DNA from 4 places in the Paenibacillus sp. FSL R5-0527 genome. Region 4 is predicted to be linked to each of the others. Evidence: predicted binding sites of a transcription regulator. Region 4 holds the regulator's gene; each other region holds the start of a gene.
What was found. The regulator Rex, encoded in region 4, represses fermentation and respiration genes when NADH is low (regulators of the CRP and FNR family bind a similar motif). The targets are predictions, from matches to a motif close to TTGTGAAATATTTCACAA.
Positions count from the first base shown of each region.

Region 1: a site for Rex is predicted at 3,913-3,930, ahead of NYE69_RS07500 (FAD:protein FMN transferase). Genes of this name have one in related genera too.
Region 2: a site for Rex is predicted at 4,523-4,540, ahead of fucO (lactaldehyde reductase). Genes of this name have one in related genera too.
Region 3: a site for Rex is predicted at 5,938-5,955, ahead of adhE (bifunctional acetaldehyde-CoA/alcohol dehydrogenase). Genes of this name have one in related genera too.

Region 1 covers NZ_JBBOYI010000001.1:1,678,741-1,686,448, forward strand. Annotated here, with positions in the region: gene NYE69_RS07490 (glycoside hydrolase family 30 protein) at 1-649, shown strand, start outside; gene NYE69_RS07495 (glycosyltransferase family 2 protein) at 859-1,740, shown strand; gene NYE69_RS07500 (FAD:protein FMN transferase) at 2,730-3,848, opposite strand; gene NYE69_RS07505 (NusG domain II-containing protein) at 4,125-4,517, shown strand; gene NYE69_RS07510 (Gx transporter family protein) at 4,501-5,049, shown strand; gene NYE69_RS07515 (ATP-binding cassette domain-containing protein) at 5,115-5,960, shown strand; gene NYE69_RS33655 (ATP-binding cassette domain-containing protein) at 5,936-7,357, shown strand; gene NYE69_RS07525 (energy-coupling factor transporter transmembrane component T family protein) at 7,359-7,708, shown strand, end outside.
Region 2 covers NZ_JBBOYI010000001.1:7,107,123-7,114,830, forward strand. Annotated here, with positions in the region: gene NYE69_RS32160 (extracellular solute-binding protein) at 1-348, opposite strand, end outside; gene NYE69_RS32165 (ROK family transcriptional regulator) at 521-1,654, opposite strand; gene NYE69_RS32170 (hypothetical protein) at 1,993-2,187, opposite strand; gene NYE69_RS32175 (SRPBCC domain-containing protein) at 3,028-3,546, opposite strand; gene NYE69_RS32180 (ArsR/SmtB family transcription factor) at 3,560-3,871, opposite strand; gene fucO (lactaldehyde reductase) at 4,558-5,709, shown strand; gene NYE69_RS32190 (HNH endonuclease) at 6,592-7,708, shown strand, end outside.
Region 3 covers NZ_JBBOYI010000001.1:5,285,027-5,292,734, forward strand. Annotated here, with positions in the region: gene pflA (pyruvate formate-lyase-activating protein) at 1-538, opposite strand, end outside; gene pflB (formate C-acetyltransferase) at 614-2,875, opposite strand; gene adhE (bifunctional acetaldehyde-CoA/alcohol dehydrogenase) at 3,171-5,786, opposite strand; gene NYE69_RS23455 (Crp/Fnr family transcriptional regulator) at 6,128-6,844, shown strand; gene NYE69_RS23460 (formate/nitrite transporter family protein) at 7,194-7,708, opposite strand, start outside.
Region 4 covers NZ_JBBOYI010000001.1:5,078,850-5,086,557, reverse strand. Annotated here, with positions in the region: gene panC (pantoate--beta-alanine ligase) at 1-456, shown strand, start outside; gene panD (aspartate 1-decarboxylase) at 457-840, shown strand; gene NYE69_RS22425 (hypothetical protein) at 990-1,619, shown strand; gene dinG (ATP-dependent DNA helicase DinG) at 1,817-4,699, shown strand; gene NYE69_RS22415 (redox-sensing transcriptional repressor Rex) at 4,712-5,368, shown strand; gene NYE69_RS22410 (amidohydrolase) at 5,358-6,656, shown strand; gene NYE69_RS22405 (cell wall elongation regulator TseB-like domain-containing protein) at 7,065-7,550, shown strand.

The sequences.
Region 1 (7,708 bases), 3.4 Mb from region 4:
CGATACGGAAATCTGGCTCGGCACGATCAATGCGCCGGAACCGTGGGACGAGTGGCTGAAGAAAAAAGCCGCCGACCACGACGCGTATGCGCATACGGTGTTAAGCGACCCGGAGGCCTACAAGTATGTCAAAGGCGTCGGGTATCAGTGGGCCGGCAAATGGGCGATCCAGCGCACGGCCTTGAGCTACCCGGAGCTTCGCTATATGCAGACGGAAAACGAATGCGGCGACGGCACGAACACTTGGGAGTACGCCAAATACGTCTTCAATTTGTATCAGCACTATTTCACGAACCGGGTCAACGCTTATATTTACTGGAACATGGTGCTGGAGCCAAAGGGCCGCAGCACCTGGGGCTGGGAACAAAATTCGCTGATTACGGCCGATCCGGAGCGGAAGGAAGCGATCTTTAACCCCGAGTATTACGTAATGAAGCATTTCTCGCATTTTGTCGCGCCGGGATCAAAGCGCATCGGCCAGCACGGACATTGGTACGGCAATGCGGTCAGCTGCGAAAGGCCGGATGGCGGCCGCGTTATAGTGATCGCCAACCCGTTCAAGGAGACGAGAACGGTGCGGATCTCGGACGGAACGGAAACGTACGGCTTCGAGCTGGAGCCTGAATCTTTCAACACGATTTTGTTTTGACAGATGATTAGGCCGGTAGACTAGTGAAATACGCCGCTGCCCGAAGAAAAAAGCCGGACAGAAACCTTGGCGCGCGGTCCTCGAAGATTCGGGGGATCGCCTTTTTTTTCAAATCCCGCAATTGGTCTAGTCCACCGGGACTCTACTATCATATGTTAGTCTATAAACTACTTTTAGTTTAGAGACTTTATGATGGAGGGATATTTCACATGCCCAAAGTTTCGGTCATTATGCCGGTATACAATAACGCCCCTTATGTTCAGGAAGCTATCAACAGCATACTGAATCAAACCTATACCGATTTCGAATTTATTATAATCGATGACGGGTCTACGGACGGATCCGCTCATTTGATTTCGCTGGTCGAGGACCCCAGAGTCCGTAAAATCTTTCATCCCCAAAACTACGGTCTGGTCGCTTCGCTAAATGAAGGTCTAAGTCTGGCGACCGGGGAATATGTCGCTCGGATGGACAGCGACGACCTGTCTACGCCGGACCGCCTGGGCGTTCAGGTGACGTTTATGGATGAGCATCCGTCCATCGAATTGTGCGCCTCAGCGTTTACTTATTCCATTGGCAAGAGACCGAAGGTAAACCCGGTGGAGCACGAAGAAATCCGGACCTGGCTGCTGTTCCATTGCTGCATTTGCCATCCGACAGTAGTGATGCGCAACAGCATGATCCACCGGTTGGGCGTCCAATATGACAGCAACTATCCCCATGCCGAAGACTATGAGCTGTGGAACCGGTTGGCCCCGCACATAAAAATGGCGAATATCCCGATGAACCTGCTGTATTACCGTATGCATACCGGACAAGTATCCCATGTGCATAAAGCCATCCAGGACGATTCCGCTCGGAGAGTCCGGCAGCGGCAATTTTCGCAGTTGGGCTTGCAGCTGTCCCATGAGGAAGACCGGATTATGCAGGAGCTCATGTATTTTCAGATCAATGCCGCCGACCAGCATCAATATGCCCGGGCGTTCGGTTTTGCCCGCTGGGTGCTGGAGCAGAACCGGAAATATCGGGTTTACGATCAGCAGCTGTTGAATCTGGCATTTTCCCGCTGCATCTCGCGTATTCCGTATTAAAAAACCGGCGTCGGCAACAGCCGACTCCGGTTTATGGTTATTGTTTACCCCGGTCTCCATGTACACTTGAAGACTTAAGCGGGCGTTCCTTCTTCGACTACAACCAACAACGGTTTCCAAAACAACAAATGCCCTACCTCTCATTTGTCCTTGCGGCTCCGATGACCGCGCCAGTGTGAATCAGAAAAACACTAAATTCTTACTTTATTGGGTCATTAAAATAGGAATTTCATACCGGAAGGTATAAGGAGAGTTATAATCTTTTGAGGAACTGCGATACGGGTAGTAACAATCTAATGAGTAATTATAACTCAAGTTTGAAGAAAATGCAATAGAACCGATAAGGCCCCCCGTTTGTTCATTAGAGCCGGGGGCTTTTTATATTTCCGGCGGGTAGAAGACGATGTGCAGGTAGAGAGGGGAGGGGGAGAGGAATCTGAGGGCTAAGGGACACCAGAGCCGCTACCTGCGGAAAAACGGAGGTTTGCAAAATGTAACGGACACAAATGCCTTTATTTACCTCAAATCGGCCTAGATGAACTGATTTAGAGTGAAATAGGGTCAGGTGGGTCCGTTTGGCTGGGAAATACCCGGGAAATAGGCGGATAAGGCCGCTGGTGTCCGTTAGAGTAGTGTCCCCCTCACACCACAAATGACCTCGCTACCGGAAGATGGTACCGGAGAAGGGAGTCTTATAGAAATCTGCGTAATTACCGCCGAATAGTTGCAAAAGATACAGTTATTGACCGGAAAATGGAGCGGGGCGCTTGTTAAAATGCAAATCATGCAATTAAACCTGCACTATTCGGAAAACTTGCGCAAAGGTTTGGGTTTAGTTGTATGAAATGCAATTAAAACGTGTTAACCCGCTTCTCCGTTGAAATTCAGTTGTACGTTTTGCAACTCATCGTCCTAGACGCTTGTACTTGGGAAGTTTTGTTTCCGGCAGGCGTTGTTTTTCTTAGAAGCAAAGGCCGCCGCGGTACTAATTAATTGGCAAACGTGTAGCTGTCGTTCGTTTTATGAAGCAGTTGTTTGAAGCCGGAGGTCGCATACAGCTTTTTATCTTTAGTTATGAACAGGGCCTCCGTATTCGGCGTGTTTTCGATGAATTCCAGGCCCTTGTCGATCCCCAGCACGAACAGGGTCGTGGAGAGGGCGTCGGCGTCCGCGGATTTATCGGTCACAATCGTCACGCTGCTGATCCCGTTGTCCACCGGATAACCGGTTGTAGGGTCAAGAATATGCTGGTACAGCTTGCCGTTTTCGATAAAAAACCGCTCATAAATGCCGGAGGTTACAATCGTTTTATCATTCACCCGAATAGTGCCGATTGAGTTCCCGCGCTCTTTGCCCGGATCTTGGATGCCGATGTTCCATTCGTCGTCGTTCGGCTTTGCGCCCATCGCGTAGACGTTGCCGCCAAGATCGATGATCGCGCTGTGAAAGCCTTGATTCGCCAAATAGTCGTAGATCCGGTCCGCCGCGTACCCTTTGCCGATCGAACCAAGGTCGATGGACATGCCTTTTTCTTGAAGATAAATTTCCTGCGCCGCCTCGTTCAGCTCAATTTTGCGGTAATCGGTCAAGCGTTTCGCCTCAGCGATTTCTTCCTCCGGCGGGACATGGGCGCCTTCATGGCCGATGTTCCACAGGCTAACCAGGTTGCCGATGGCGGGGTCAAACCTGCCGTCCGTCCGCTTGGCGTAATCGAGCGCTTTCGCCACAAGGTTAAACGTCTCGGTTGACACCTTGACCGGGACGATGCCGGAGTTTGCGTTCACTTTATAGATTTCGCTGCTGCTGTCCGTGCGGCTGATACGGCTGTCGATTTCTTTGAGCAGGGCATCCAGGTCTTTGAAATTTTGCTCGGCGGCCCGCTCGTCGTAGATCCGTACGGTCACTACCGTGTCGAATATAAAATACGTCTGCGATTTCGGCTGGACTGCGTTGGCTTGCGCCGGTTCCGCGCCTGCAGAGCCGCCGGCAGTGCGGCCTGCTCCGCCAGCCGCGCCTCCGGCCGCGCTGCCTGCGCCGCCGCAGCCGCCGAGCAGCGCGGCCAGCAAAACGAGGGTGAATAGCAGAATGGGCGTCTTGTTCTTTTTCATGATCGCAGCCTTCTTTCGGTCCGGTTATGTCGCCTTGAGTGTAGCAAATACCAACATGCCGTAAAAGTGATATTTTTCACAATGTCGCTGATCTTTTTCACACTAATTCAACCGGCAAATTCCATAAAATGTATGACCAAGTGATGATTTTGTGAAATGCGGGAGGCAAGGGCAGGGAAGAGACATTTGTCACATTTGAAGACGGAGGGCAGCATGTATAATGGGTTCATCTAAGATTTATATAATCAAAAAATAAGGAAGTTTGGGGAGTTTGCCATGAAGCGCGGAGATATCCTGTTGATCGGATTGGTCGTGGTCATCGCACTGGCTTTTCTCGTGCCAAGGTGGCTTGGCGGAGATTCAAGTGAAAAAGTTCACAAAAATGGCGAGCGCGTGGCCAACATTACGGTTGGCGGGAAGCTGTATAAAACCGTGGAGCTGACTAAGGAAGAACAAACCGTGGAAATCAAAACCGAACACGGCTACAACCTGCTGAAAATCCACGATTACGGCATTGAAATGATCGACGCCGACTGTCCGGACAAATTGTGCCTGACTTTCGGGTTCATCGACCGCAACGGCGGAACGATCGTCTGCCTGCCGCACAAGCTGATGGTTGAAGTTGTGAACGCCGGGGAAGGGGGCGATCTGGATGCCGTCGTTAAATGAAACATCCAATCTGATCTTAAAAAGAACGGTGATCGTGGCGATTTTTGCCGCGGTGGCGGTCGTGCTCAGCCTGGTGGAATCCATCATTCCCGTCAATATGGGCGTTCCGGGCGCCAAGCTGGGCCTCGCCAACATTATGGTGCTGACGTGCCTGTATTTCCTCAGAACCCGGGACGCGTTCATGATGGTGCTGCTTAAAACGCTGCTCACGGCGTTTATTTTCGGTTCGTTTTCCAGCTTTTTGTTCAGCATCATGGGGGCTTTGTTCAGCTTTGCGGCGATGTGGTTTCTGCTCCTTATCGGACGGAAGCGGCTTAGCCTGATCGGCATCAGCACGGTCGGAGGGATCGCCCACAATATCGGGCAACTGACTGCGGCCTCCCTCTATTTTCACACGACGAAAATCTACTATTATTTACCGATGCTGCTGCTTATGGGCGTGCTCACCGGCATAGCCGTCGGGATCGCGGTCAAGTATCTGATTCCGTCCCTGTCGAAGCTGGAGCTGTTCAGCGGTTTTGTGCCGGAATAACGTTTGGCCTGCCCTAAGTCTGCCGGTCTGCGTGCCGGATCAAAGGAGAAGGGAGCGGAGAGAAATTGGAGAAAAACGGATTCGCTTATGAGGTGCATCAGGTCTCTTTCGCTTATGACCCGGCAAGTCCGGTGCTTGGCGATGTAAGCTTAAACATCCCTTGGGGCGGCTGGGTATCCCTGGTTGGCGCCAACGGCTGCGGCAAATCAACGCTGGCCAAACTGCTCGGCGGTTTGCTGGCCGCAAACGCCGGCGTCATCCTTATAGGAGGCGTGCCGCTGAACCGGGAGACGGTGCATGTCCTGCGGCCGCGCATTGGCATGGTTTTTCAGAACCCGGACAATCAGTTTATCGGCGCGACCGTGGAGGAGGACATCGCCTTCGGTTTGGAAGGGCGGTGCCTGCCCCGAGAGGAAATGCGGCGCCGCGTCCGGTCATATGCGGAAAAGCTGCGGATCGGCCATCTGCTGAGCAAACACCCTGCGGAATTGTCCGGAGGGCAGAAACAGCGGGTGGCCGTCGCTGCGATTCTGGCGATGGAGCCGGACATCGTTATTTTTGACGAGGCCTCGTCCATGCTCGATGAGAAGGCAAGGGGGGAACTGCTCGGCATCCTGCGGGAAATGCGGGAGAGCGGACAGTATACGATGGTATCGATCACTCATGACGCCGAAGAAATTTTGGCCTCCGACCGGGCGATCGTGCTTGGCGGAGGGGCGGTCGCCGCCGATCTTCCGCCGGAGGATTTGTTCCGGGACGAGGCGCTGCTCGGCTCCTGCCGCCTGATTCTCCCTTTCCGGATGAAGCTGAGGCGGGAGCTGGAGCGGCGGGGGATTTCCGTCTCGGAAGACTTGGCGCGGGGCGGCAAAGAGGAGGCATCCTGGTTATGGCCATTGATTTCGGGCAAGTAAGCTTTGCGTACGACGATCGCAGCCTATGGCGGCACAGCGCGCTTGAGGATGTAACCCTGCGTGTGGCGCGCGGGGCCTTCGCGGCGATCGCCGGCGCTTCCGGTTCGGGGAAGTCGACGCTGATGCAGCTTTTCAACGGGCTGCTAAAACCGACGGGAGGAAAAGCCCGGGTGCTGGACGTTACGCTGCAAGCCGGGGAAAAGGCGTCCGGGCTGCGGGAACTGCGGCGCAGGGTAGGGCTGGTGTTCCAATTCCCGGAGCAGCAGCTGTTTGAAGATACGGTAGAGAAGGATCTGTGCTTCGGGCCGCTAAATTTCGGCTGCCCGGCGGCCGAAGCCAGGGAACGGGCCAGCCGGGCGCTGAAACTGGTCGGGCTGGACGATTCGTTCCTGGCGCGCAACCCGTTTCATCTGAGCGGCGGGCAGATGCGCAAAGTGGCGATCGCCGCGGTGCTGGCGATGGAGCCGGACGTCATTGCGCTCGATGAGCCGACGGCGACGCTTGATCCGCAAAGCCGGGCCGAACTGGCCGGGATGCTGGCCCGGCTGCACCGGGAGCAAGGCAAGACGGTGATCGTCGTCACCCATCGTATGGAGGAAATGCTTCCGTACGCGGAGCGGTGGATCGTCATGAAGGAGGGGCGGGTTTCGTTTCAAGGCACGCCGGGCGAATTGGTGCGGGAAGCCGCGAGACTGGAGGCGGAAGGGCTGAAGCTGCCCGACAGCATCCACTGTTGGAGGGCGGTGAGCGCCCGGTTTGGGCTGGAGGCGGAGGAGCCCTGCCTGACGGCGGAAGCGCTGGCCGAGCGGCTGGCGCGGCTGCTGCCGCGAACAGAGCTGGCGGGGGGCGCGGTGATGGATGCGGCGGGAGCCGCGCCGGAGAACGCCGCTGCGTCTCCGGTGATGTCTGAGAAGGGCGCGGCGCTTTCGGCCGTGGTGGCCAATGCCGAAGCGTCCCCGGTGAAGCCGGAGTTGGGCGCGTCGCCCTCCGTCGTGGTGGGCAATGTCGCTGCGTCCCCGGTGGTGCCTGGGAAGGGCGCGGCGCTTTCCGCTGTGGTGGGTAATGCCGCTGCGTCCCCGGTGGAGCCGGAGTTGGGCGCGTCGCCCTCCGCCGTGGGAGGCAATGCCGCAGCGTCCCCGGTGGTGCCTGGGAAGGGCGCGTTGCCTAGCACCATGGCGGGCAATGACGCGGCGCCGGCTGCTGTGCCGGATACGGAGAGCCAGCGTCCGGTTCCGGACGCGGCTGCCCTAGAGGTAGAGCCGGAAGTGGGGCCGGAAGCTGTCAAAGCCAAGCCGCTCCCGGAAGAAAAGGTGGTTCAGCCAAACGCGGTTGGGCGGCCAGGCCCGGAAAAGCTGGCGTTTGCAGTCCGCGGCGCGGCGAGAGAGGGGGGCGGATGACATGCGGAACAAACTGCTGTTCGGACGCTGCATCGACACCGGCTCGTGGGTGCACGGCGTTGATCCCCGGGCCAAGCTGACCGGGATGCTGCTGTACCTCGTGGCCATCGTGGCCGTTGGCTCGTGGGCGGCGCTTGGCGCGGCGGCGGCGTTTTCCGCCGCATACATGCTGGCGACAAAAATACCGCTCAAATATTACGTCAAGGCGGCGAAGCCGCTTTGGACGCTAATGGCGTTCATCTTTGTTGTTCAATGTATGACGGTGCATGAAGGAGCGGAGTTGTGGCGCGCCGGCTCCTGGACGCTGTATGCGGGCGGGGTTAGCAGCGGGTTGATGGCGGCCGCCCGGAT
Region 2 (7,708 bases), 2.0 Mb from region 4:
GCCGGTCACCGGAAGAATGAATCCGGCGTTGGCATACTCGGAGGTCCAGATTTCATCGACGTCCACAATGTCGTAAGCCGCGTCGCCGCTGGCATTGAAGGAGGCCAACTCCTTATCGTGCAACTGATCGTACGCTACATGATCCAGAACGACCTCGATGTCCGGGTTTTTCGCATTGAACTCCTCCACCGCTTTTTCCCGGAAGCCCGCAAAGTCATCGCTCGACAAAACGCGGATCGTTTGAACGCCGCCGTCATTGGCGCCGCTTGCCGGTTTTCCGCCGGAACACCCGGCGAGCAGGGACGGAATTAGCACAAGGGACATGATACCGAGTAATGACTTTTTCATGAAATAACCCCCATTGATATGTTAGTTTGTTCTAAGTACAAACAAATTGAAAGCGGCGCGGCTCTTCATTTCAGAGCCTCTTGCTGACTGAACCTGAATTTTTTTAAGACCATAGAAACTACCGCTATATGTGTTCTGGCTTCCTTGAAAGTACGTCGATAAAAGCTTTTTCTTATAGATCCTCCGCATCCTGCAGCTGCTGGAATACGTAAGCGACTGCTCCCAATCCGCCCGCATCCCTGCCCAGGCGGGCCAGCTTAATCTCCGTGCGGATCGGCGTGAGTTCGGACACCTGCTGGCGGATATCCTCAATCACGGCGGACATGGAGCCGGATACGCCCCCGCCGATAATCACTCTCTGCGGATTCAGCAAGCTCGCGATATTCGCGATGGTGATGGACAAATATTGCACAAATTCGTTAATAACACGAGCCGCCTCAGGCTCTCCCCGGGTGTAGCGCACAAAAAGTTCTTCGGGAGATACCCCGCTTTTCTCCAGAGCGAATGCCGAAATTTGCTGCTCGAACGCTCCCGTCTGTCCGGGACGGTTCCGTCTGTTTTGGGCCAGGTCCTCCCGATCGATAAAACAGTTGATTTCCCCCGCCGAGTAACGATGGCCTTCGATTAATTCGCCGTTGGCGATAATAGCGCCGCCCACTCCGCTTCCAATAGCTATGAAGAACATATTGTCCGTTAACCCCTCGCTGCCCAGCCATCTTTCGCCTAATGCGGCAAAATTGACATCGTTGTTGACATATACCGGAAACGGAAAATAGGTTTTCGCCTTCTCAATCAGATTGATGTTGCCCCAGTTCAAAGCGGGCACGTCGAGGAGAACCCCTTCCCTGCTGTCCACAATCCCCGGAAGCCCGATCCCCATGCCGAGGATACGATCTTTTTCAATCCCGGATTTTTGAATAAACGATTGAACCAGATCCAAAGTCTCTTCTACGGTAGCTGTTGTTTTGCATTCTTCCTTATGCTCGATCTCACCATCAAGGTCGGTCAGTACGATCAGGGTTCGAGTCCGCCCGATATCGACGCCGATGCCGTATCCCGATTTAGGATTAAAGCCCAGTTCGATTCCCCTGCGGCCCCCATCCTTGGTAGAGTCGCCCAACCCCGTCTCCACAACAAACTTTTTCTTGATCAGCTCATTGACGATGGAGGTGACCGTGGATCGGCTTAAGCCCAATTTCTTGGCTATTAAAGCTCTGCTGATTTTTTTCTCGCTTCGGATCATTTCCAGAACCAAGTTCCGGTTGATCTTCTTGATCAGATCCAAACTTCCGGTTCGATTATACAACCTCTCCCCTCCTTCATTCAGTTTCGTCGGAGAACAAACAAACTAAAATTTAAAGCAATTATAACATGTCGAAATTTACTGTCAATAGTGTAAGCGATGTCATTTTAAAAATATGTTATGAAAACTGACAAATTTGTTCTAAATGATATGAAAAAGAACAGAAAAATAGATAAAAGTAACACATTATGTATAACTAAACTAACATAACATTGCGAAAACAATCAATCCCTCATCCCTCTTCGATAACAAAAAAACCGCTTCACCGGACAAACGTCCGATCAAGCGGAATCGGGATAACAAGTTCAGGTACAAAACTTCTTTTTTGGCAGCTTCACTTTTTAGTGGAACCACCATTTGCGCCGCGGATGTTGCTGAGGTTCTCCTTCGCTGTAGATCCGATGGCCGGGTTCGGGAGTATGCAGGAAACGTTCGGTGCCGAATTCGATTTTGCGGTATTCCGACTCTCCGTCGATTTCCAGCCGTCCTTGAATTTGGTGTACGGCGATTTGCATCTCAAGGAATCCTTCAACCATCTTAAGTCACCCTCCTAAATTGATGAGCTTTACTTTGACAATCATGGCCTTCCGACGTTGTGAGCGATGCTTTGATTTACGCCTTCATTATAGCAAATCAACGATTTTTTTAGCACCGATAAACATTGGTTATCAGGGTCTTCAGCGCCCCAGTTCACAAAACTTCCAAAACTTGTCTTTCCTAGAAAAACGACTGTCTGCACGGGGAGAATTCTGAATTTTTGCGTAAAAAAACGTACGCCCCTTTAAGGGACGCCCTTGTCCAAGACTTATTCAATGACTTTACAAACTCAACTTAATAATCAGCGCTTGACAGGGAAGGCCGGTAACCGATCGTGGCAAGAAATATTGGCAGATCCATATCCGCTGTCCGGACGCTTTGCATGATTATCCCGTTTGATCCGGAAGCAGAGAGGAAGATAAATTCAGGAGAAGAAAATAGGTTTGGGAGCAGCAGACATGTTCGAGATCGTTAGTTCGAGATCATTAGTTCGAGATCATTAGTTCCAGATCGTTAGACAGGTTAGTGAGAAGGAGGTTTGGAGAAGTGAAGCAGACCTGACGGAAGGAATGGGGCACGACATCGTGAAAAATGAAAGGCCCGTGATTAGCCCCTACCCCCCCCCCCTTAACAAGAGGGATAATCGTGCAAAGCAGCATGCAGGGATACCAAGACACGAAACGCTATAGACAGCCCAGCCACCTCAGAGCCAAAGTCATAATTTATTTGTCAAGCATTGATCTCGGTTTTGAGCCACTTTACATTGTTTATTATCGAGTTAGTTAAGCGGGTGACGTTATGCTTTAATCAGCCGATTTTCAGCTGGGTTGTGGCCTTCATTACGTACGGATGCCCAGCTTTTCCGCGTAGGCCTCGTGCAGTTCCTGCCAACCGTATTTGAGCGCTTCTTCCCCGACCATCGAGGGCATTTGTTCGCCGACCAGCGTTCCGGCCAAACCATCCAGGCAAAGATGCCAACCCGCCGCGTAGGAAGGCGCTTGTTTGCGCTCCGCAAACCGATGCCGCAGCACCAGGGTCGTCTTGTCTTGATTAAAGCCGGACAGCTCCCAACGCAGGATGTCTGTACCCCAGCGGAGCACAAGCAGATGCGGAGCGTTAACCTCCAGCACGTCTCCTTCCGTCTCTTCCTCCACGGGCGCATTGATCATCTTCAGCCGTACGGGTCCCACTTCGGTCAAATCCTTTTCTGCTGAAAACGGTCCCCATTTGGTGATTTGATCGGCCCGGGTCAGCGCGTCCCAAGCTTTTTCCGGCGGATGATTCAATACCCGTTCCAGTACAAGCACCCAGTCCTCCTGCTCTTGCATAAGCTTTGGATTCTCAATCGGCGATCTCATGTTCCGTTTCCTCCTAATCTTTTTTCTGCTGGTCCAAAAAATTCTCCAAGGCGTCAACATGCTGATTCCACTTCTTGCGATAGGCTTTCAGCCATTCGTCGATCTCTACCAGCGGCTCGGCTTCCAGCGAATAGATGTGCTGCTGGGACTTGATCCGGACCTTGACCAGACCGCTTTGGCGCAGCGTCCGCAAATGCTTGGATACCAAGGGCTGCGACAGCCCCAACGCCTGGGCCAGATCCGTTACGTTGGATTCCGACTGGAGCAGCAGGTCCAAAATCCGCCGGCGGGAAGGCTCGGCAATGACGGCAAAGGTATCCGGCAAACTTATCGCCCCCTTCCTTTATCATTAACATAACCCAATAGTTATATAACTTCAAGTTCATATATGGAGAAAAGAAGAATTTTCTGTTGAGAGGAGTATTTTTACGTCAAAAACTGGAATTTTTAAATTGACTTTATGTGGGACACTTCAGTAAAATTTATTTGTGTGGGACAGAAAGAGAGGTGAGTACACTGAGTCCACGAACAGGTCGGCCAAAGGCAGAAAACCCCAAGAAATACAATATCAAAGCTCGTCTCAATGAAGAGATGTACAGCGCTGTGACCGATTATTGTACCAAGCACAATCTCACTGTAACTGACGCGATCCGGCTGGGGCTGAAACTGCTTTTGTCCGAAGAAGAAAAATAAAAGCGGTCTATTTGTGCTTATGAAAGGAAAGTATCAGGACACATATAAGTTAAGGAGATGATCTCTTATGACAAAGGTGCTGCTTCGCAACGAAGAATAGAAGCTGATAAGGGATTTGAACGTATTACTGGTATCAAAGTCCGCTCTTAATGGAGCGGATTTTTTATGTCCAAAAATTCAAATAAAAACCACAAATTAATGTTGTTTTATGTTGATTTTCCAACAAATCATATTTATGATGGAGTCAGATAGCGCAAGGCTTGAAAGTTCTATGCACTTGTTCAAGTGAACAGTTTCACAAAAAGGGAGGGTTTGGCCATGAGCCAACGTATGATTTTGAACGAAACCTCGTATTTCGGGGCCGGGGCGATTGCCGATATCGTCAATGAAGTGAAGCAGCGCCGTTTTGTTAAGGCATTGATCGTAACCGACAAGGAGCTTGTGAAGCATAATGTCGTGTCCAAAATAACCGGTCTGCTTGACCTCCACCAGTTGCCTTATTCCGTATTTGATGAAACGGTAGCGAATCCTACCATTGAAGTCGTGCAACAAGGATTGGCCGCCTTTAAAGCGGCCGGGGCCGATTATATCATCGCGATTGGCGGCGGATCGCCGATGGATACGGCCAAAGCGATCGGCATCATCAGCAACAATCCGGAATACGCCGACGTTCGCAGTTTGGAAGGAGCGGTGGCGACGGCCCACAAATCGGTGCCGATCATCGCCGTTCCGACAACGGCCGGGACAGCGGCGGAGGTCACGATTAACTATGTGATCACGGATACGCAAAACAAACGGAAATTTGTCTGTGTTGATCCCCATGACATTCCCGTCGTCGCCATCGTCGACCCGGATATGATGAGCTCCATGCCCAAAGGACTCACCGCCGCCACCGGCATGGACGCTCTAACCCATGCGATCGAAGGATACATTACCAAAGCAGCCTGGGAATTGACCGATGCGCTGCATCTAAAAGCGGTGGAAATTATCGCCCGGTCCCTGCGCGGTGCCGTAAACAATGACCCGCAAGGCCGCGAAGGAATGGCACTGGGGCAGTATATCGCCGGCATGGGCTTTTCTAATGTGGGCCTGGGGCTGGTACACGGGATGGCCCATCCGTTGGGAGCTTTTTACGATACGCCGCATGGGGTGGCCAACGCTATTTTGCTCCCGTCCATTATGGCCTACAACGCCGATTACACCGGGGAAAAATACCGCGACATCGCCAAAGCGATGGGCGTGCCGGGAACCGAACAAATGAGCATCCAGGAAGCGCGCAGCGCCGCGGTTGCCGCTGTTCGCCAGCTGTCGGAGGACGTCGGCATCCCGTCCTGTCTCCGTGAAGTCGGTGTGCGGGAAGAGGACATCCCCGCCCTCGCCCGCTCCGCGTTCGAAGATGTATGTACGGGCGGCAATCCGCGGGAAACGTCGGTGGCCGAGATTGAGGAGTTGTATCGGGCGATTTTTTAGGTTGCTAAATCTCACAGGTTAATACGCAGGGGAGCTCACAGCCATAGAACGGCTGCAGGCTCCCCTTAAAAATTTTCTCGAACGTGTGAATTTCAGTTAAGTTGTGGTACAATGAAAGTACTTTTAAAGGCTTTAAAAGTCTTTATTATTAAGGAGCCGTGCTTGCAGGGCACGGCCCCGGGCAATAGCCGCTTTTAAGGGCGGCAGACTTTTAATGGCATACCGACACAAATAGACCGGTTCCTTTGCCTAGGGCGGTCTATTTGCGTTTATGGAAAGAAAGTATCAGAACAAATTCAAGTACGAGTTCAAAAAGTCAGGTTTTCAGGACCAAGAAGGTTGGATGAAGTTAGGGACTGAGTAGCGGAGCGTAGACAGATCTACGTGAGCAACGGAAGGCCCGGCTGAATTCAAGAATCGACGTCGAATCCGCTTCATGAACGACTTCGTCATGGAAAGATGATTTTTTGAACAACCTCTTAAAGTCGCAAATAAAATCATTAGCGTTAATGCTTGATAAACTTCCACTCTGGCATCCCTCCCTTCTATGAGAGGTAGCCGACCGCCCTTGCAAGCCTATTCTATTCTATTGCTTACTTCGTATTATATCACTCTTGTAAAAGTATGGAATTTGATGTCACAGTGAACGCCCGAACTTTCGTTGTCATACTACAAATCTTTACTCTGCAAATATACCTTCGATAATGATCCCCTTCATCCAAGGCATAGGCCATAGCCCCTTCCTTTTTAATCCTCATATACTAGAAATATTCAATTGATCAGCCTTCGCTCTGATAGAAAAGTCATTTTCACGAGGGTGTTAATTATGAGGTAATTAAAGTAAAGTACCAGGTTCGGAAGGAAGTTGGGTGGTATTATTTTATGAATTGGACCGAGTTTGCGGAAACCAGTTGCCCTGTTTTTACCACTTGTATCTTTTGTGGACAAACCAAACCAACCAAGGAATTTGTTCGCAAAGTAAAAAACGGCAGAAAATTTAAAAGAGCCTTGTATTGTCATGAATGCAGAGAGCAATTTGGCTTAGAAGAGATATCAAAGAAGATTCAGGATTATAAAAATTCCGAGGTTTTTGAGAAGATAACGGACTCGTCGCTGCTTAATGAAGAGTGCATGTACACGCTAAAGAATAAGTATCGTGTTTCCAAACCGATTACGTATGAACTGGCCAAACGTTACCTGGATGAAAAGGCGGCTTATTTTTATAAAGAAACTCCGAATATCATTTACTTAAAATATAACCGTGATCAATTGCGGCAGTTTATATTCGAACGAGATCAGCATCGATGTTACCTATGCGGTGAATACGCTGAATTTGTAAATACCATCCTCACTAAACCGGAAGGCGGTTTAAAAACCCCCGCCAATATGAGAGCCGTTTGTCACAAACATAATCGCTTTTTTCAACAAAAGCAAAAAGTGCCTACCGGCAACATTCTATACGCTTTACCGATCTATCAAGGTCATTCCGGCAAAATTATGGATACGATCGAAAATCCCGATCCCTCCATTCTTAAGCTTACATTTAGGCCGGACCGCATGTATTGCTTTTGCGATATTACTACACAACATGATTCTCCTTATTATGGCATATGCAATGTGGTTATCGGAGGCCCCATAGCGGGTATTCAGATTTATACGAAGATTATTCAAGAGACGCCCAATCAAACCCACAAGCTTGAACTGTTGGCCATCGAAGAAGCGATACAACGGTTTTCGGTTGAAAAATGGCAGTTTAAGAAAGCATTTGTTTTTACGGATATCCCTTACGATCTTTATCTTTTTAGCTTGGGGGAGCTTGGAGAGTTAGCAAGAGCGATTGAAGAAAAGAAAGGCGTTATTTCCATTCGCTACTTAAATAACCAGGAACAAAAAGGAAACGTAATGTATCGCCTGGCCCATAATTTCGCAAGGAAGGCGTTTGCTGAATTCTATAAAGAACAAGGAGAGCCCACAACCATTCTGGCAGCTACGGGCTCTC
Region 3 (7,708 bases), 210 kb from region 4:
GCAGATCTTGTTCGTCGTCATGGATGCCGGGCACGAATACGTGGCGGATCCACATGCTCCGTCCATGATCGGACAGCCAGCGGGCCATGTTCAGCATCCGGTCGTTCGGTTTGCCGGTCAGCTTGATGTGCTTTTCGTTGTCGATATGCTTTAAATCGAGCAGTACGAGGTCGGTCACATCCAGCAGGTCGCGGATTTTATCCCCTTCATTATACCCGTTTGTATCCAGCGTAGTATGAAGGTTCCAGCGTTTCTTCGCTTCCCGGAACAGCTCGGTCACGAACGGGGCTTGCAGTGTCGCTTCCCCGCCCGAGACCGTGAGCCCTCCGCCGGACGGGCGGTAGTAGTTCAGGTAGGGTTCGATTTCGCTGAGCACTTCCTCTACCGTCATTTCTTTTCCGCCCGACAGGTTCCAGGTGTCTGGATTATGGCAGTACTGGCACTGCAGCAGGCAGCCTTGCATGAAGAGCACGAAGCGAATACCCGGGCCATCGACCGTTCCGAAAGTTTCTAATGAATGTATGCGACCTTTTAGCATTTTCGTCACCCTTTCTGTGGCAGGTTGAACCGGAGGTTCAACCTGAAATCGGCTGCCTGTATGCAGGAAATGGGATTACATTTTGCCGTGGAATGTCCGGTTGATGACATCCAGCTGTTGTTCGCGGGTCAGCTTGATGAAGTTCACCGCATAACCCGATACGCGGATCGTCAACTGCGGATAATTTTCCGGATGATCCATCGCATCCAGCAGCGTTTCGCGATCGAATACGTTGACGTTCAGGTGATGGGCTTTGCTGCCGAAGTAGCCGTCCATCATCGACACCAGATTCGATTTGCGGGCGTCGAGTTCTTTGCCCAGCGCCTTAGGCACGATCGAGAACGTGTTGGAAATGCCGTCCAAGCTGTGTTCGTACGGCAGTTTGGCCACGGAGCTCAAGGAAGCCAGCGCGCCTTTCTTGTCGCGGCCGTGCATCGGGTTGGCCCCCGGCGCAAACGGTTCGCCCGCTTTGCGTCCGTCCGGCGTAGTCCCCGTTTTCTTACCGTATACGACGTTCGAGGTAATCGTCAGGATCGATTGCGTCGGCAGCGAGTTACGGTAAGTTTTGTGTTTGCGGATCATGCCCATGAACGTTTCCACGAGTTCAACCGCAATTTGGTCGACACGGTCGTCGTTGTTGCCGTAGCAAGGGAATTCGCCTTCGATTTCAAAGTCGACGGCGATGCCGTTTTCGTTGCGGATCGGTTTGACTTTGGCGTATTTGATCGCGCTCAGCGAGTCGGTCGCTACGGACAAGCCGGCGATACCGCAGGCCATCGTCCGCAGAATGTCGCGGTCGTGCAGCGCCATTTCGATCCGTTCGTAGCAATATTTATCGTGCATGTAGTGGATGACGTTCAGCGCGTTGACATACAGCTTAGCCAGCCACTCCATCATCGGAATCAGACGTTTCTTGACTTCATTGTAGTCGAGATACTCGGACGTGATCGCCGGATATTCCGGACCGACTTGGACGCCGGATTTTTCGTCTTTACCGCCGTTGATGGCGTACAGCAGCACTTTGGCCAGGTTGGCGCGGGCGCCGAAGAACTGCATTTGTTTACCGATTTCCATCGCCGACACGCAGCAGGCAATGCCGTAATCGTCGCCGTAGATCGGACGCATCAGGTCGTCGTTTTCGTATTGGATCGAACTGGTCTCGATCGATACTTTGGCGCAATATTTCTTGAACGCGTCAGGCAGTTGTTCCGACCAAAGCACCGTCAGGTTCGGTTCCGGAGCCGGGCCGAGATTGTACAGCGTGTGCAGAAAGCGGAAACTGTTTTTCGTAACGAGCGTTTTGCCGTTCACCGACATGCCGCCCAGCGATTCCGTTACCCAAGTCGGGTCGCCGCTGAACAGTTCGTTGTATTCCGGAGTTCTCAGGAATTTCACGATCCGCAGCTTCATGACGAAATGATCGACCAGTTCTTGCGCCGTTTCTTCCGTCAGCGTTCCTTCGGCCAGGTCGCGTTCGATGTAAGCGTCCAGGAAGGAGGATACGCGTCCGAGGGACATTGCGGCCCCGTCCTGTTCCTTAACGGCTGCCAGGTAACCGAAATACAGCCATTGGAAAGCTTCCTTGGCATTGTTTGCCGGTCTCGAAATATCGAATCCGTACATTTCGCCCAGCTGTTTCAGTTCGCCGAGCGCACGGATTTGTTCGGACAGTTCTTCGCGGAGGCGGATCACATCCTCGTCGATGACATCCACTTCGAGAGCTTTCAGTTCCTGTTGTTTTTGCTTGATCAGGAAATCCACGCCGTACAGCGCCACCCGGCGGTAGTCGCCGATGATCCGGCCGCGGCCGTAAGCGTCGGGAAGCCCGGTAATAATGCCGGCTTTACGAGCCGCTCTCATCTCCGATGTATAAGCATCAAAAACGCCTTGGTTATGCGTTTTGCGAATATGCGTAAACAAGTCTATAATTTCCTGCGGCAGTTCATAGCCATAAGCCTTACAGGAGTTGATGACCATATTGATCCCGCCGAACGGGCGAATCGTGCGTTGGAATGGGGCCGAGCCCTGTACGCCTACGATTTGCTCCTTGTCCTTATCCAAATACCCCGCAGCGTGGGAAGTGATCGTGGATGGCGTGTTGACGTCCACATCCAGCACTCCGCCGGCTTCCCGTTCTTTCTTGGACAGCTGCGACACGATTTCCCACAAAGCTTTTGTGTTGGCCGTCGCGCCCGCCAAGAAGGATTCGTTGCCTTCATAAGGTTTGATGTTGGTTTGGATGAAATCGCGGGTGTTCACTTCTTTCATCCATTTGCCCGGTTTGAATCCTCTCCAAGCATTGTCCACGGTTTGTACTTCCTTTTCGATCACCGACATCTTTATTCCCTCCATTTATATTTTGGTCGCGGTTCGAAGGAGATGTACCGCGCCTCATGATCCCTTAAAATTTGTGATATTTTTCACATAATTTACGTGATAATTTTCACATTTATAACGTTAAATGTACCCGATTAAGGCTTCGATTGAGTCCCCGTTGTTATTCCCGGGGCTAATCCGTCATCAAACTTTGAGGGATCATTTATACTGTAATCATAGCTCAATTTGTCGAATAAGATTGTGAGAAATATCACATATAGTGATATTTCTCACGTTTTCAAAACCCTTTGTTCACTTAATCTTCAAATCTTCCGTAGAAAGCGTCGCGATAAACTTCCGCCAGCTCCGTCACCAGCGGCAGCTTCGGATTGGCGGTCGTGCATTGGTCTTCGAACGCGCGGTCGGCCAAATAATCGACGCGCGATTCGAACACTTTCGGATCGAAGCCGAGATCCTGGAACGTTTCCGGAATGCCGAGCTTTCTGTTCAGGTCGCGGATCGCATTGATCAGGCTCTTCACGCCTTCTTCCGTCGTCCGCGCCGGCAGCCCCAAGATGCGGGCGATTTCCGCATAACGTTCGTCGGCGACGAAATGCGTGTATTTCGGCCAAGCGGCAAATTTCGTCGGCTTCTTGGCGTTGTAACGGATGACGTGCGGCATCAGAATCGCGTTGGTCCGGCCATGCGCCGTATGGAATTCGCCGCCCCATTTATGGGCCAAGCTGTGGTTGATGCCGAGGAACGCGTTGGAGAACGCCATCCCCGCGATCGTCGAAGCGTTGTGCATTTTCTCGCGGGCCAGTTCGTCGCCGGTCAGCGCCGATTTTTCAAGGTACTGGAAGACGAGCTGGATCGCTTTAATGCACAGTCCGTCCGTGTAATCGTTGGCCATGACGGATACGTAAGCTTCGATCGCATGCGTCAGAACGTCCATGCCCGTGTCGGCCACGGCGGTTTTCGGCAGGCTGTACACGAATACCGGGTCGATGATCGCCACGTCCGGCGTCAGTTCGTAATCGGCCAAAGGATACTTCGTATTGCCTTTGATTTTGTCCGTGATGACGGCGAACGACGTTACTTCCGAGCCCGTTCCCGAGGTCGTCGGAATGGCCACAAATTTCGCTTTTTGTCCGAGCCGCGGATATTTGTAAAGGCGTTTGCGGATATCCATGAATTTTTGCTTCAGGTTAAAGAAATCTTCATCCGGATATTCGTAGAACAGCCACATCCCTTTCGCCGCGTCCATCGCCGACCCGCCGCCGAGGGCAATAATACAGTCCGGCTGGAACTTCGCCATCATCTCCTGACCGCGTTCCACCGTCGTTGTCGACGGATCCGGTTCGACGTCCGCGAACACTTCGATCGCCACCGGCGTTTGGCGTTGGCGGAGATAATGCTCGACTCTTTCCACGTAACCCAGCTTCACCATCATCGGGTCGGTGACGATCATGACGCGGGAGATGTCCGGCATTTTCGCCAAATATTGCGTCGAATTCTTCTCGAAATAAATTTTGCTCGGCACTTTAAACCACTGCATATTCACGGTACGACGGTTCACCCTTTTCACGTTGATCAGATTGACGGCCGTGACGTTCGACGAAGTCGAGTTGCGTCCGTAAGACCCGCAGCCCAGCGTCAGCGAAGGCAGGTTCGAGTTGTAAATGTCGCCGATGCCGCCTTGCGAGGAAGGCTGGTTCACCAAAATCCGGCAGGTCGGCATCCGGTCCGAGAACTTCTGGATAACTTCCTGGTTGTTCGAATGAATGACCGAGGAGTGGCCCATGCCGCCGAACTGCACGACTTCCAAGGCCCGTTCGATGCCCTGCTCGGCGTTTTTCACTTTATAGCAAGCGAGCACCGGGCTAAGCTTCTCCGCGGAAAGCGGGAATTTCGGTCCGACGCCTTCGATTTCGGCGACGAGAATTTTCGTTCCGGCCGGCACGTCGATACCGCACATTTCCGCGATCTTCGTGGCCGGTTGTCCAACGATCGCCGGGTTTACCGCGCATTTATCGGCGATGATCGCGCCCGCCGTCAGTTTTGCCGCTTCATCTTTGTTTACGAAATAGCAGCCGTTGGCGATCATTTTCTTTTTCACCTGGTCGAACACGGGTTCCTCAATAATGACCGCTTGTTCGGAAGCGCAAATCATGCCGTTGTCGAACGTTTTGGAAAGAATCAGGTCGTTGACGGCTTGATCGAGATTCGCACTCTTCTCAATGAAGCAAGGCACGTTGCCGGGGCCGACGCCAAGGGCCGGTTTGCCGCAGCTGTAAGCCGCTTTTACCATCGCGGAACCGCCGGTAGCGAGAATGCAGGCCACATCCGGGTGATTCATCAAAGCGTTCGTGCGGTCCATGGACGGATTTTCGATCCACTGGATGCAGTCGGCGGGCGCGCCGTGCTTCACCGCGGCCTCCAGCAATATTTTAGCGGCTTCCGCGCTGCAGTTCTGAGCGGACGGATGGAAGCCGAAGATGATCGGGTTGCGTGTTTTTATCGCAATCAGCGATTTGAAAATCGTGGTCGACGTCGGGTTCGTCACCGGAGTAATCCCCATGATGATGCCGACAGGCTCGGCGATTTTTTGGAAGCTGTCAAAATCGTTGTCCTCGATAACGCCTACCGTTTTGTCGTACTTGATGCTGTGGTAAATGTACTCCGTGGCGAACATGTTTTTAATGATTTTGTCCTCGTAGACCCCGCGCCCGGTTTCTTCCACCGCCATTTTCGCCAGATGCATGTGCTTGTCGAGCCCCGCCAGGGCCATCGCCTGCACGATTGCGTCGATCTGCTCCTGCGTCATGCTCATGAACGCTTCGGAAGCCTTTTTCGCTTTGTCGATCAAGGTTTGGATGTAAGCTTCCGGGGTGGGCTGGGCTTTTGTTGTCGCTTCATTCTTTACGGCCATTTCTCTCATCCTCCTAAGTTCGGTAAGGACAAACCTGCAGTGTAGATAGGCGAATCATAAGTTCGTGAAATTTTTCACTTGCAAGTTCATCCTTAAAAGATGTATTGCTTCTCTTTATGTTTTGATCATAGCATAGGAATTTGATTTTGTATAGTGAATTTTTTCACAAAGTTGAAAAAGTTCTGAAATTATTTCGTTTAGCAAACAAATTTCGTGAATTTAGTCACAATGTTAGAATTTCGACACTTTTTCGGCCTTCCGAGCCCCCAAATTTTGCAATAATCGTTATATAATTAATTAAAAATTTCATAAAAATCAGAAATATAAAGGGGAAATCCATGATGAGTGAAATCGTAAACGCCACCCTGCCCCGCGGTAACACGAGCTGCTTCACAGAACAAAACTTCAACCGCCTTCTCGTTACAATGAAAGATAAAGCATATCCCGAGGGGACGCATTTGTTCTGGGAAGGTGATTTTTCCGATAAACTGTTTTACATCAAACGCGGACGCGTCAAACTGACCAAATCGACCGACGAGGGTAAAGAACTCATTCTGTATATGTACGGACGCGGCGATATGGTCGGCCAGGCCGATCCGTTCTTCAGCACCAAGCACAGCTTCACGGCCGAGGTGATTGAGGATTGCGAAATCGGCGTAATCGATCAGAAAGATCTTGAAATTATGATTTGCCAGCACTGCGATTTTGCGATCGACTTCATGAAATGGATGGGCATCCACCATCGCCTGACGCAGACGAAGTTCCGCGATTTGATGATGTACGGCAAGCCGGGGGCCCTTTGCTCGACGCTGATCCGCCTGAGCAACACGTATGGCGAGCAGCATGGGGACACGATTCTGATCAACAAAAAAATCACCCATACCGACTTGTCCAATATGATCGGGGCTACGCGCGAAAGCGTCAACCGGATGCTCAGCGACCTGCGCAAAAAGGATGCGCTCGAATACGAAAACGGCATGATCGTCATTAAGGATATGGTCATGCTGCAGGATATTTGCCACTGCGAGCTGTGCCCGAACGAAATTTGCCGGATCTGACATGCCGCTTGCGTCAGTCTATATGCGCCTGCCTTTCTTTGCGAAACCGCCCCGAATGACCGGGACGGTTTTAAACCCATACGTTGGAAGCGCGGGAGGGAATGGGTATGCCCCCCATACCCATTCCCTCTTCGGTTACTTCGAGCCCCCCTCCCCCTTTCCCGGGTATTTCCCAGCCCCAGCAACGGACCCATACGACTCTAGTTCGCTCTAAAGCAGCTCACCCGAGCCGCTTCGAGGGAAATTTCGTCATATGGGTCCGTTAGTCTTAGCGGCCTCTAACCCCGCCGGAAATTTGATAAATATTTTGATAAATATAATGAAAAAAACGGCTCGGGATGAGCCGTTTTTATGCTGCCTTTCCATCTTCCGCTTGTTTCGCCTTTTTGCGCACCGGGGATATGAACCAATACGCCATGCCCACAAATACCCCGCCGCCGATAATATTGCCCAGCGTCACCGGAATCATATTGTGAAGCCAGCCCGCGAGCGTAATCGTGTCGGGGTGGTTCGGCAAAAGCAGCGACAAACTGAGCAGCGTCATATTGGCCACGCTGTGCTCGTAGCCGCTGGCGATAAAGGCGTACAGACACCACCAAATCAGCACCAGCTTGGCGATATCTTCCTTGGAGCGGTTGGCCATCCATAAAGCGAGGCAAACGAGCCAGTTACACAAAATGCCGCGAAAAAACAGTTCAGTGACCGGAGCACCCATCTTCTTCGCGGCAGAGGCAAAAATAAGATGCTCCGGCGCCGCCGTTTTGAACAGCCCGCTGCCGACGATTAGCAAACAAAGCACAACCGCCCCCGCCAGGTTGCCGAGAAACACGATCGTCCAGTTTTTCGCCGTATCGCCTACCGTTG
Region 4 (7,708 bases):
GCCTATTTCGGGCAAAAGGACGCTCAGCAGGTGGCCGTGATCGCCCAGATGGCGGAGGATTTGAATTTTGACGTGGAGATCGTTCCGTGCCCGATCGTACGGGAGGCGGACGGCCTCGCGCTCAGTTCGCGCAACGTATATTTGAGCCCCGAGGAGCGCAAGGCGGCGCTCGTGCTGTCCAGAAGCCTTCTTCAGGCGCAGGAGAAAGCGAAAGCAGGCGGGGCGGTCACAGCCGGCGAAATCCGCGCGGATCTGACCCGGAGTATTGGCGATGAACCGCTGGCCGATATCGATTACGTGGAGATCGCCGATTTTCCGGGACTGTCTCCGCTCGCCGACGCTGAACGCCTTGACGATGCCGGCCGCGGCGCCGACGCGCTTATCGCGGTGGCCGTGAAGTTCGGCACGACGCGACTGATCGACAACGTGATTTTGACCAAAAAGGGGATGGCCTAATTGTTCAGAACGATGATGAAATCAAAAATCCACCGCGCGACCGTGACCGAAGCGAATTTGAACTATGTCGGCAGCATTACGATCGATGAAGAGCTGATGGAGGCCGCCGATATTCTGGAGAACGAAAAAGTGCAGATCGTCAACAACAACAACGGCGCGCGCCTGGAAACGTACGTGATCCCGGGACCGCACGGCAGCGGCGTCATCTGCCTCAACGGCGCGGCCGCGCGGCTCGTGCAGCCCGGCGACAACGTCATTATCATTTCCTACGCGGCGATGTCTCCCGAGGAAGTGCGCAGCCACAAGCCGACCGTCGTGTTCGTGGACGAAAGCAACCGGCCCGTGGAAAAAGCCCATCAGGAGCTGCACGCGGCCATTCGTTAAATAAACCCGCCCCGCGCGCCTGAATTTCGCCGCCAATCGGAAGCAAATATATGCAATTGACGCTTGCGGGAATGAAAAACCCGCCCGAAACAAAAAATGATCTTAAGGCTCGGACTGATTTCATTTTCGTTAAGGGTGGGATGCGAATGATGTTTCAGCATGTTTTTGCGGAAATGAATGAGATGTTGGATGATATTTCGCGTAAATATCCGCTGGCCGTGGGCGCCCAAAAGCAGGAGCTCGCGCAAGCTTGGCGACTGCTCAAGCACATGAGCGACGGGATCATTGAAGAGTGGCTTTGTTTCGAAGAGAAGATGGCCGCGCTGCGCCAAAAATGGGGCAGCCTTGAAGCCGAGGAGGTTCTGTCGCTCCCCGAGATCGAAACGGGTCCGTTTATCAAAGGACAAGGCTATTATAAATTGATGATGTTTCCCCAGGCGCTGGAGCAGTTTGAGCAGGTGCTGAAGCAGTATCCCGGCAGCGCGCTTGGCCGTACCTACCTGGCCATGTGCCATCTGCATCTGGAGCGAAGCGAGGAAGCCGCGCGGCAGTTTTGGCTCGTTCTGGAGAAAGCCGGAAACAAAAGGCTTCGCTCCATCATTTATAATGCGCTCGGCTGCATCGAGGCGCAAAAAGGCATTTTGGCCAAAGCCAAGGAATACTTTACCCTGGCTCATCACAGCGATCCGTCCCTCGCCGAGCCTTTGGCGAATCTCGAGGCATGTTTGAGCAGCACGGGCAAATTGTATTATGGCAATGAATTGGCCTCTTTGCTGTAAACCGTCTTTATCGTTGGCATGATCGAACTTTTTTTGGCAGAACCGGTTGAGCGATGCGTAAGTCCGCCCATGAGCGCGGGCGCATCGCTCTTTTATTTTGTGATTTTAATTACACATAACGCCCGGCATGAATTTTCAAATCGCGCTTCTTCTGTTATGCTGTATTAGAGACTGGAACGAAAGGGACTTAAAAAGCAATGAAATATGCCGTGCTCGATTTTGAAACGACGGGCAACCAGTCCTCCGATGAAATTATTCAAGTGGGACTTGCCATTATAGAACCGGATAAGTCGATTTCGCAGGTATACAACTCCTTCGTCAAACCGGGAATACCGATTCCGCCGTTCATCACGGGGTTGACCGGCATCACCGAAGACGATGTCAAGGATGCGCCGGACCTGGACGAAGTGATGATGGAGATGGTTCCGCTGCTGAACGATGTAGTGCTGGTCGGGCACAATGTCGCTTTCGACTTCAACTATCTGCAAAGCGCTTTGGACAAAACGGGTTATCTGCCGTTTACGGGGCGGATTCTGGATACGATGGACTTCCTGAAAATCCTCTTTCCTTCGTTGACCTCCTATCAGCTGGGGCTTGTGGCCGCCGAATTCGAAGTGCAGCACGAGCGTCCGCACCAGGCGGACAGCGACGCCTTGGCGACGGCGCTGATTTTTCTGAAATGCCTGGAGGAATGCGAGCGGCTGCCGCTGTTGACGCTGCAGCGCCTGGCGGATTTGTTTGCGGGCGAGGACAGCGACCTCGGCTGGTTTTTCGATGCCATAGTCCAGGAGAAGGAACGCGAAACGGAGCAAAGCGATGACCGTTACATCTTTTACCGCCAGTTCGCGCTGCAGGCCGAGGATTGGATGGATATCGAATCTCCGCGGGGCGCTATGGCGGACAATCCGCTGGAGGGTGTGTCCTTTGAGCAGTTCATGGAGCAGGTGAGGGAGCGGCTGCGCGAAAGGCTGCCCCAATACGAGGAGCGCGATGCTCAGAACAAGATGCTGGAGGAAGTGAGCCGGGCTTTTAACGATGACAAGCATCTGCTGATCGAAGCGGGGACCGGGACGGGAAAATCGCTTGGTTACTTGCTGCCCGCGATCTACCATAGCGTCAAACGGGAAGAAAAAGTAATGGTCAGCACGCATACCATTAACCTGCAGGAGCAGCTTCGGGAAAGAGACGTTCCGCTGCTCGCCGAGGTGGTGCCGTTTCCTTTCCTGGCTGCCGTATTTAAAGGCAGGCAGCATTATTTGTGCTTGCGCAAATTTGAACATAAAATAAATAGAAAAGACTTTGCCACGCCGAAAGAAGAGGTGATGACGGCGGCGCAAATGGTCGTGTGGCTGACGCAAACGGTCAACGGCGACGATGAAGAGCTCAATTTGGGCAATCGCGGCGGCGATTTCTGGGAAACGGTGGCCAGCGAGTCGGACTCCTGTCTCGGGCGGTCCTGCCCATGGTTCCGCAAATGCTTCTATCATCGGGCCAAACATGAAGCCGGGGTCGCCGATGTGGTCATTACGAACCACTCCAAGCTGTTTACCGATATCCAGGCCGGGCATCAGCTGCTGCCGGGATACGAGCGCCTGGTCATCGACGAGGCCCATCATTTGGAGGATGTGGCGGGGAAACACCTGGGCATTCATATGAAGTATTTTACCGTCATTCATACGCTCACCCGGCTGTTTAAAGACAGCAAGACCGGCCAGCTGCCGAATCTCCGCATCGCTTTGCAGGCGGCGGGGGGCGAAAAAACGGGCGAATGGTGCCGGGTCATCGACGAAATGTACCCGACGCTGATCGATGTGAAGGAAAGCTGGGACAAGCTCAGCGAGCTGCTGTTTGCCCTGATGCCGGAACGGAGCGACGCCGCGCCCGGCGATCCGGGCCAATTCGTTTACCGCCTGCTTCCGCTAAAGAAACCGCAGGAATGGGATAAGCTGTCGGCGCTGGAGAACCAGATTTACGTTGCGCTAGGGGACGTGCTCCGCAAAGGCGACCGGATGCTGGCGCAAATCCGGGAAGAGCAGGAGGATTACGGTTCCGAAAGCCTCCTGACCGACATCAACGGGTTATTCAAGGATTTGGCCAACGAGCGGGAGGCCCTGCGTTTCTTCATGAAGCTGGAGAGCGAGGAGACGGTGTACTGGATGGAAGCGAACGGGAATTTCCGCAGCCGCTCCCTGCAGATGTATGCCGTTCCGATCGACGTTAGCGCGCAATTGAAGGAATACTTTTTCGACAGAAAAAAAAGCGTGGTGATGACCTCGGCGACGCTGTCGGTCGACAAGTCGTTCCAGTATATGATCGAACAGCTGGGACTGACGGAAGCGGCCGGGGAAGGACGGCTGAACACGGCGATGCTGCCGTCGCCGTTTGATTACCGCAGCCAGGCTCTGCTCGTCATCCCGCGCGATTTTCCGAGCGTGAAGGGGAGCGTGGGCGACGACCATTTCGTCAGCACGCTGGTGCGTTCGCTCGCCGATACCGCGGTTGCGACGCAAGGCCGTATGCTGGTGCTGTTCACATCGTACCGGATGCTGCGGCAGGTTTACGAGCCGTTGAAGGAGCTATTGTCGGCGCAAGGAATCACGGTCATCGGCCAGGGGATGGACAGCGGCAGCCGCAGCAAGCTGACCCGGCGCTTTCAGGGCCAGGCGGCGTCAGTGCTGCTGGGGACGAGCAGCTTCTGGGAAGGCGTGGACATTCCGGGCGAAGCGTTGACGAGCCTGGCGATCGTCCGCCTGCCCTTCCAGCCTCCCAACCATCCGCTGGTGGAAGCGAAAAGCGAACGGCTGCAGAAGGAGAAGAAAAATCCTTTCATGAAACTGTCCGTGCCCCAGGCGGTCATCCGCTTCAAGCAGGGATTCGGCAGGCTCGTCCGCTCCTCGCAGGACCGGGGGATCGTGGTTGTTTACGATACCCGCATCTTGGAGTCTTACTACGGGAAATACTTTTTATATTCACTGCCCGGGCCGAAGATGGAGCATATGCCGCTCACTCAGATGGTTCCGCGCATATCGGAATGGTTAAATCCGGGAGACGAAAACGTCTCTAAGTCCGCGTCAGAATAGGGGGATAAACGTATGAAATCCGAAAAAATTTCCGATGCCGTCGTCCGCCGGCTGCCGGTGTATTTGCGGTTCCTCAACGAGCTGAGCCGGCGCGAAGTGCCTACGGTGTCCTCGCAGGAGCTCGGCCAGAAGCTGGACCTCAACCCGGCCCAGATCCGCAAGGATCTGGCCTACTTCGGCGATTTCGGGCGAAAGGGCATCGGCTACGATGTCGCGTATTTGATCGAGAAAATCCAGCAAATCCTCAACTTGGACCAGCAGATCAACGTTGCGCTGGTCGGCGCCGGTAATTTGGGGCAGGCGCTTTCGAATTACAACGCTTATTTGAAAGACAACATGAAAATCGTGGCGGTGTTCGACGCCTCTCCGGCCAAGATCGGCACGCAAATCAACAACATCACGATCCAGCCGATCGAAGAGCTGACGGAAACGGTGCGGGAGAAAAATGTCCGGATCGGGATCATTACCGTCCCGGATTACGAAGCGCAGCGCGTGGCGGATCAATTGGTGGCGGCGGGAATCGGGGCCATTCTGAACTTCGCTCCGACGATTTTGAAGGTGCCTCCGGAAGTCCGCATCCATGCCGCCGATTTCACGACCGATTTGCTCAGTCTGGCTTATTACTTGAATGACGGAAGCGGAAAGGAACAACCTGCCCATGAGTCGTAAATGGTTAATCAAGAACGGAACCTTTGTCGTGTTCGAACAAGATCGTTCCATTGTACAGGGCTATATGCTCGTTGAGGGCGACACGATTTCCTATATCGGCGAGCAGCTTCCTGAAGGGGCGGAAGACGCGGAAACCTTCGACGGAAAAGGGCTGCTGTTCATGCCGGGGCTGATCAACACGCACGGCCACGCGGCGATGTCGCTGCTGCGCGGATACGGCGACGACATGGTGCTGCAGACCTGGCTTCAGGAAAAAATGTGGCCGATGGAAGCCAAGTTCACCGCCGGCGATGTGTACGCCGGGACGGCGTTGTCCGTGCTGGAGATGCTGAAAGGCGGAACGACCACGTTCCTGGACATGTACGACCATATGGATGAAGTGGCCAAAGTGGTTCAGGAGTCGGGCATCCGCGCCGTGCTGATGCGCGGCGTCATCGGGTTGTGCCCGCCGGACGTGCAGCAGCAGAAGCTGAACGAAGCGATCGCGTTTGCGAAAAATTGGCACGGCCGGGCGGACGGCCGAATCACGGCGATGATTTCGCCGCACGGGCCGTACACCTGTCCGCCGGAATTTTTCGAGAAATTCGTACAAGCGGCTCATGATCTGGATCTGCCGATGCATACGCATATGTCGGAGACGCGGGCGGAAGTGGAGCAAAACGTGAACGATTACGGAGTCAGACCCGTTCAGCATTTGCTGAACCTCGGGATGTTCTCCCGTCCGTCGCTGCTTGCTCACGCCGTGCATTTGACCGATGAGGAGATCGATATTTTGGCGGCCCATAACGTGGCGGTGTCGCACAATCCCGGCAGCAACCTGAAGCTGGCCAGCGGCGTGGCGCGGGTGCCGGCACTGCTTGGCAAAGGCGTGGTCGTTTCGCTTGGAACGGACGGCGCCGCCAGCAACAACAACCTCGATATGCTCGAGGAGGTCCGCCTCGCCGCATTGATCCACAAAGGCGTTTCCGGCGATCCTACCGCCGTTCCGGCGCTGGAGGCCCTCAAAATGGGCACGGAATACGGGGCGAAGTCGGTGTACTTGGCGAATACGGGGAAACTCGCGGCCGGCATGAAGGCGGATTTTATCGCGCTGAATACGGAACAGGCCCATTTCGTGCCGAAGACGGATTACGTTTCCCATGTCGTCTATTCGGCCGGCTCCAAAGATGTAGAGCATGTGTGGGTTAACGGCGAGCAGGTGGTCAAACACGGGGCTTGCCTCACCCTCGACGAGGAGCGTATCCGGCGCGAGGCGCAAGCGGCCTTCGAAGGGCTGCTGGCCCGGTAGGGGCCTGGAGGCTTGGCACTGATTGCTTGCTGCTTTTTGAATGGCGCGTGCGGTTGCAGCTGCGGCCGTGGCCGTGGACGTAAACGTGAACGTGTCATGTTCGTGGCTGCACCTGTGGCTGTGCCTGTAATTACGGCGATTTAGCGGTAAAAAAGGGCGTTATTTTCGGATTTGAAGAGGTTTCCGCCGCAATAAGGGACTTTTTTGTCGCTATTTCCCGGCATTGGCCGTGATATTGACGATATCGCCCGTCCTCGGGGAAAATAAGAACTAAAATAGCCGTTATTTTAACGATGCGGAGGAAAAACGGCCGAATAACGACCGGAATTAACGTTATTTTTCTGCGACTGTGCGAATGTGCGCGAATGTAGGTTTAGACGACTGGCTACAGGGGAAAGGAAGAGAAGGTTGAGAAAGAGAACCAAGTGGCTCCTGCTTTCGCTGCTGATTTTAGTGATCGTGCTTTTTGCCCTTCACCGTTTTTATATCTACGTTCTTCAGGATACCTGGGCAAGCGAAAATGCAGTGATTGAGCAGGCGAAACAGGAGACGGACCTGGTCCAGGGCGATAAAGTGTGGAAATCGGTGTGGGACGATGTGTGCTGGGTGGTCCATGGCAAAGACGGGTCAGGCCGGGAGATGATGGTATGGCTCCGGGAAGGTCATGAACCCGTGGTGCGGCTGCTCTCGGAAGGTGTGTCGGAGACCCGGGTGCGGACGATCATTAACGAAAGCCTGCCCGGGATCACTATCGTCAGGCTGGTGCCCGGCATCTACAATGAACGGCTGGTGTGGCAGCTGTTTTATAAACAAAAGGATCACCACTACTACCGTTTTTACGATTTTGGCACCGGTGAGGCGTTGAACGATGTATTTACGCTTCCGAACCGCTGATCCGCCATGAAGTGAACCGAATAGGAGATTTGAAGCATACGGTTTCTATGTTCAGCAATTTGGACGTGGAGGCCGTTTTTTTGCAATATAGCAACCCCAATCAAACGCGGCTGGCTTAATTTAAAGTGGAAAGTTGAAACGGATTCGGAGAATACGTG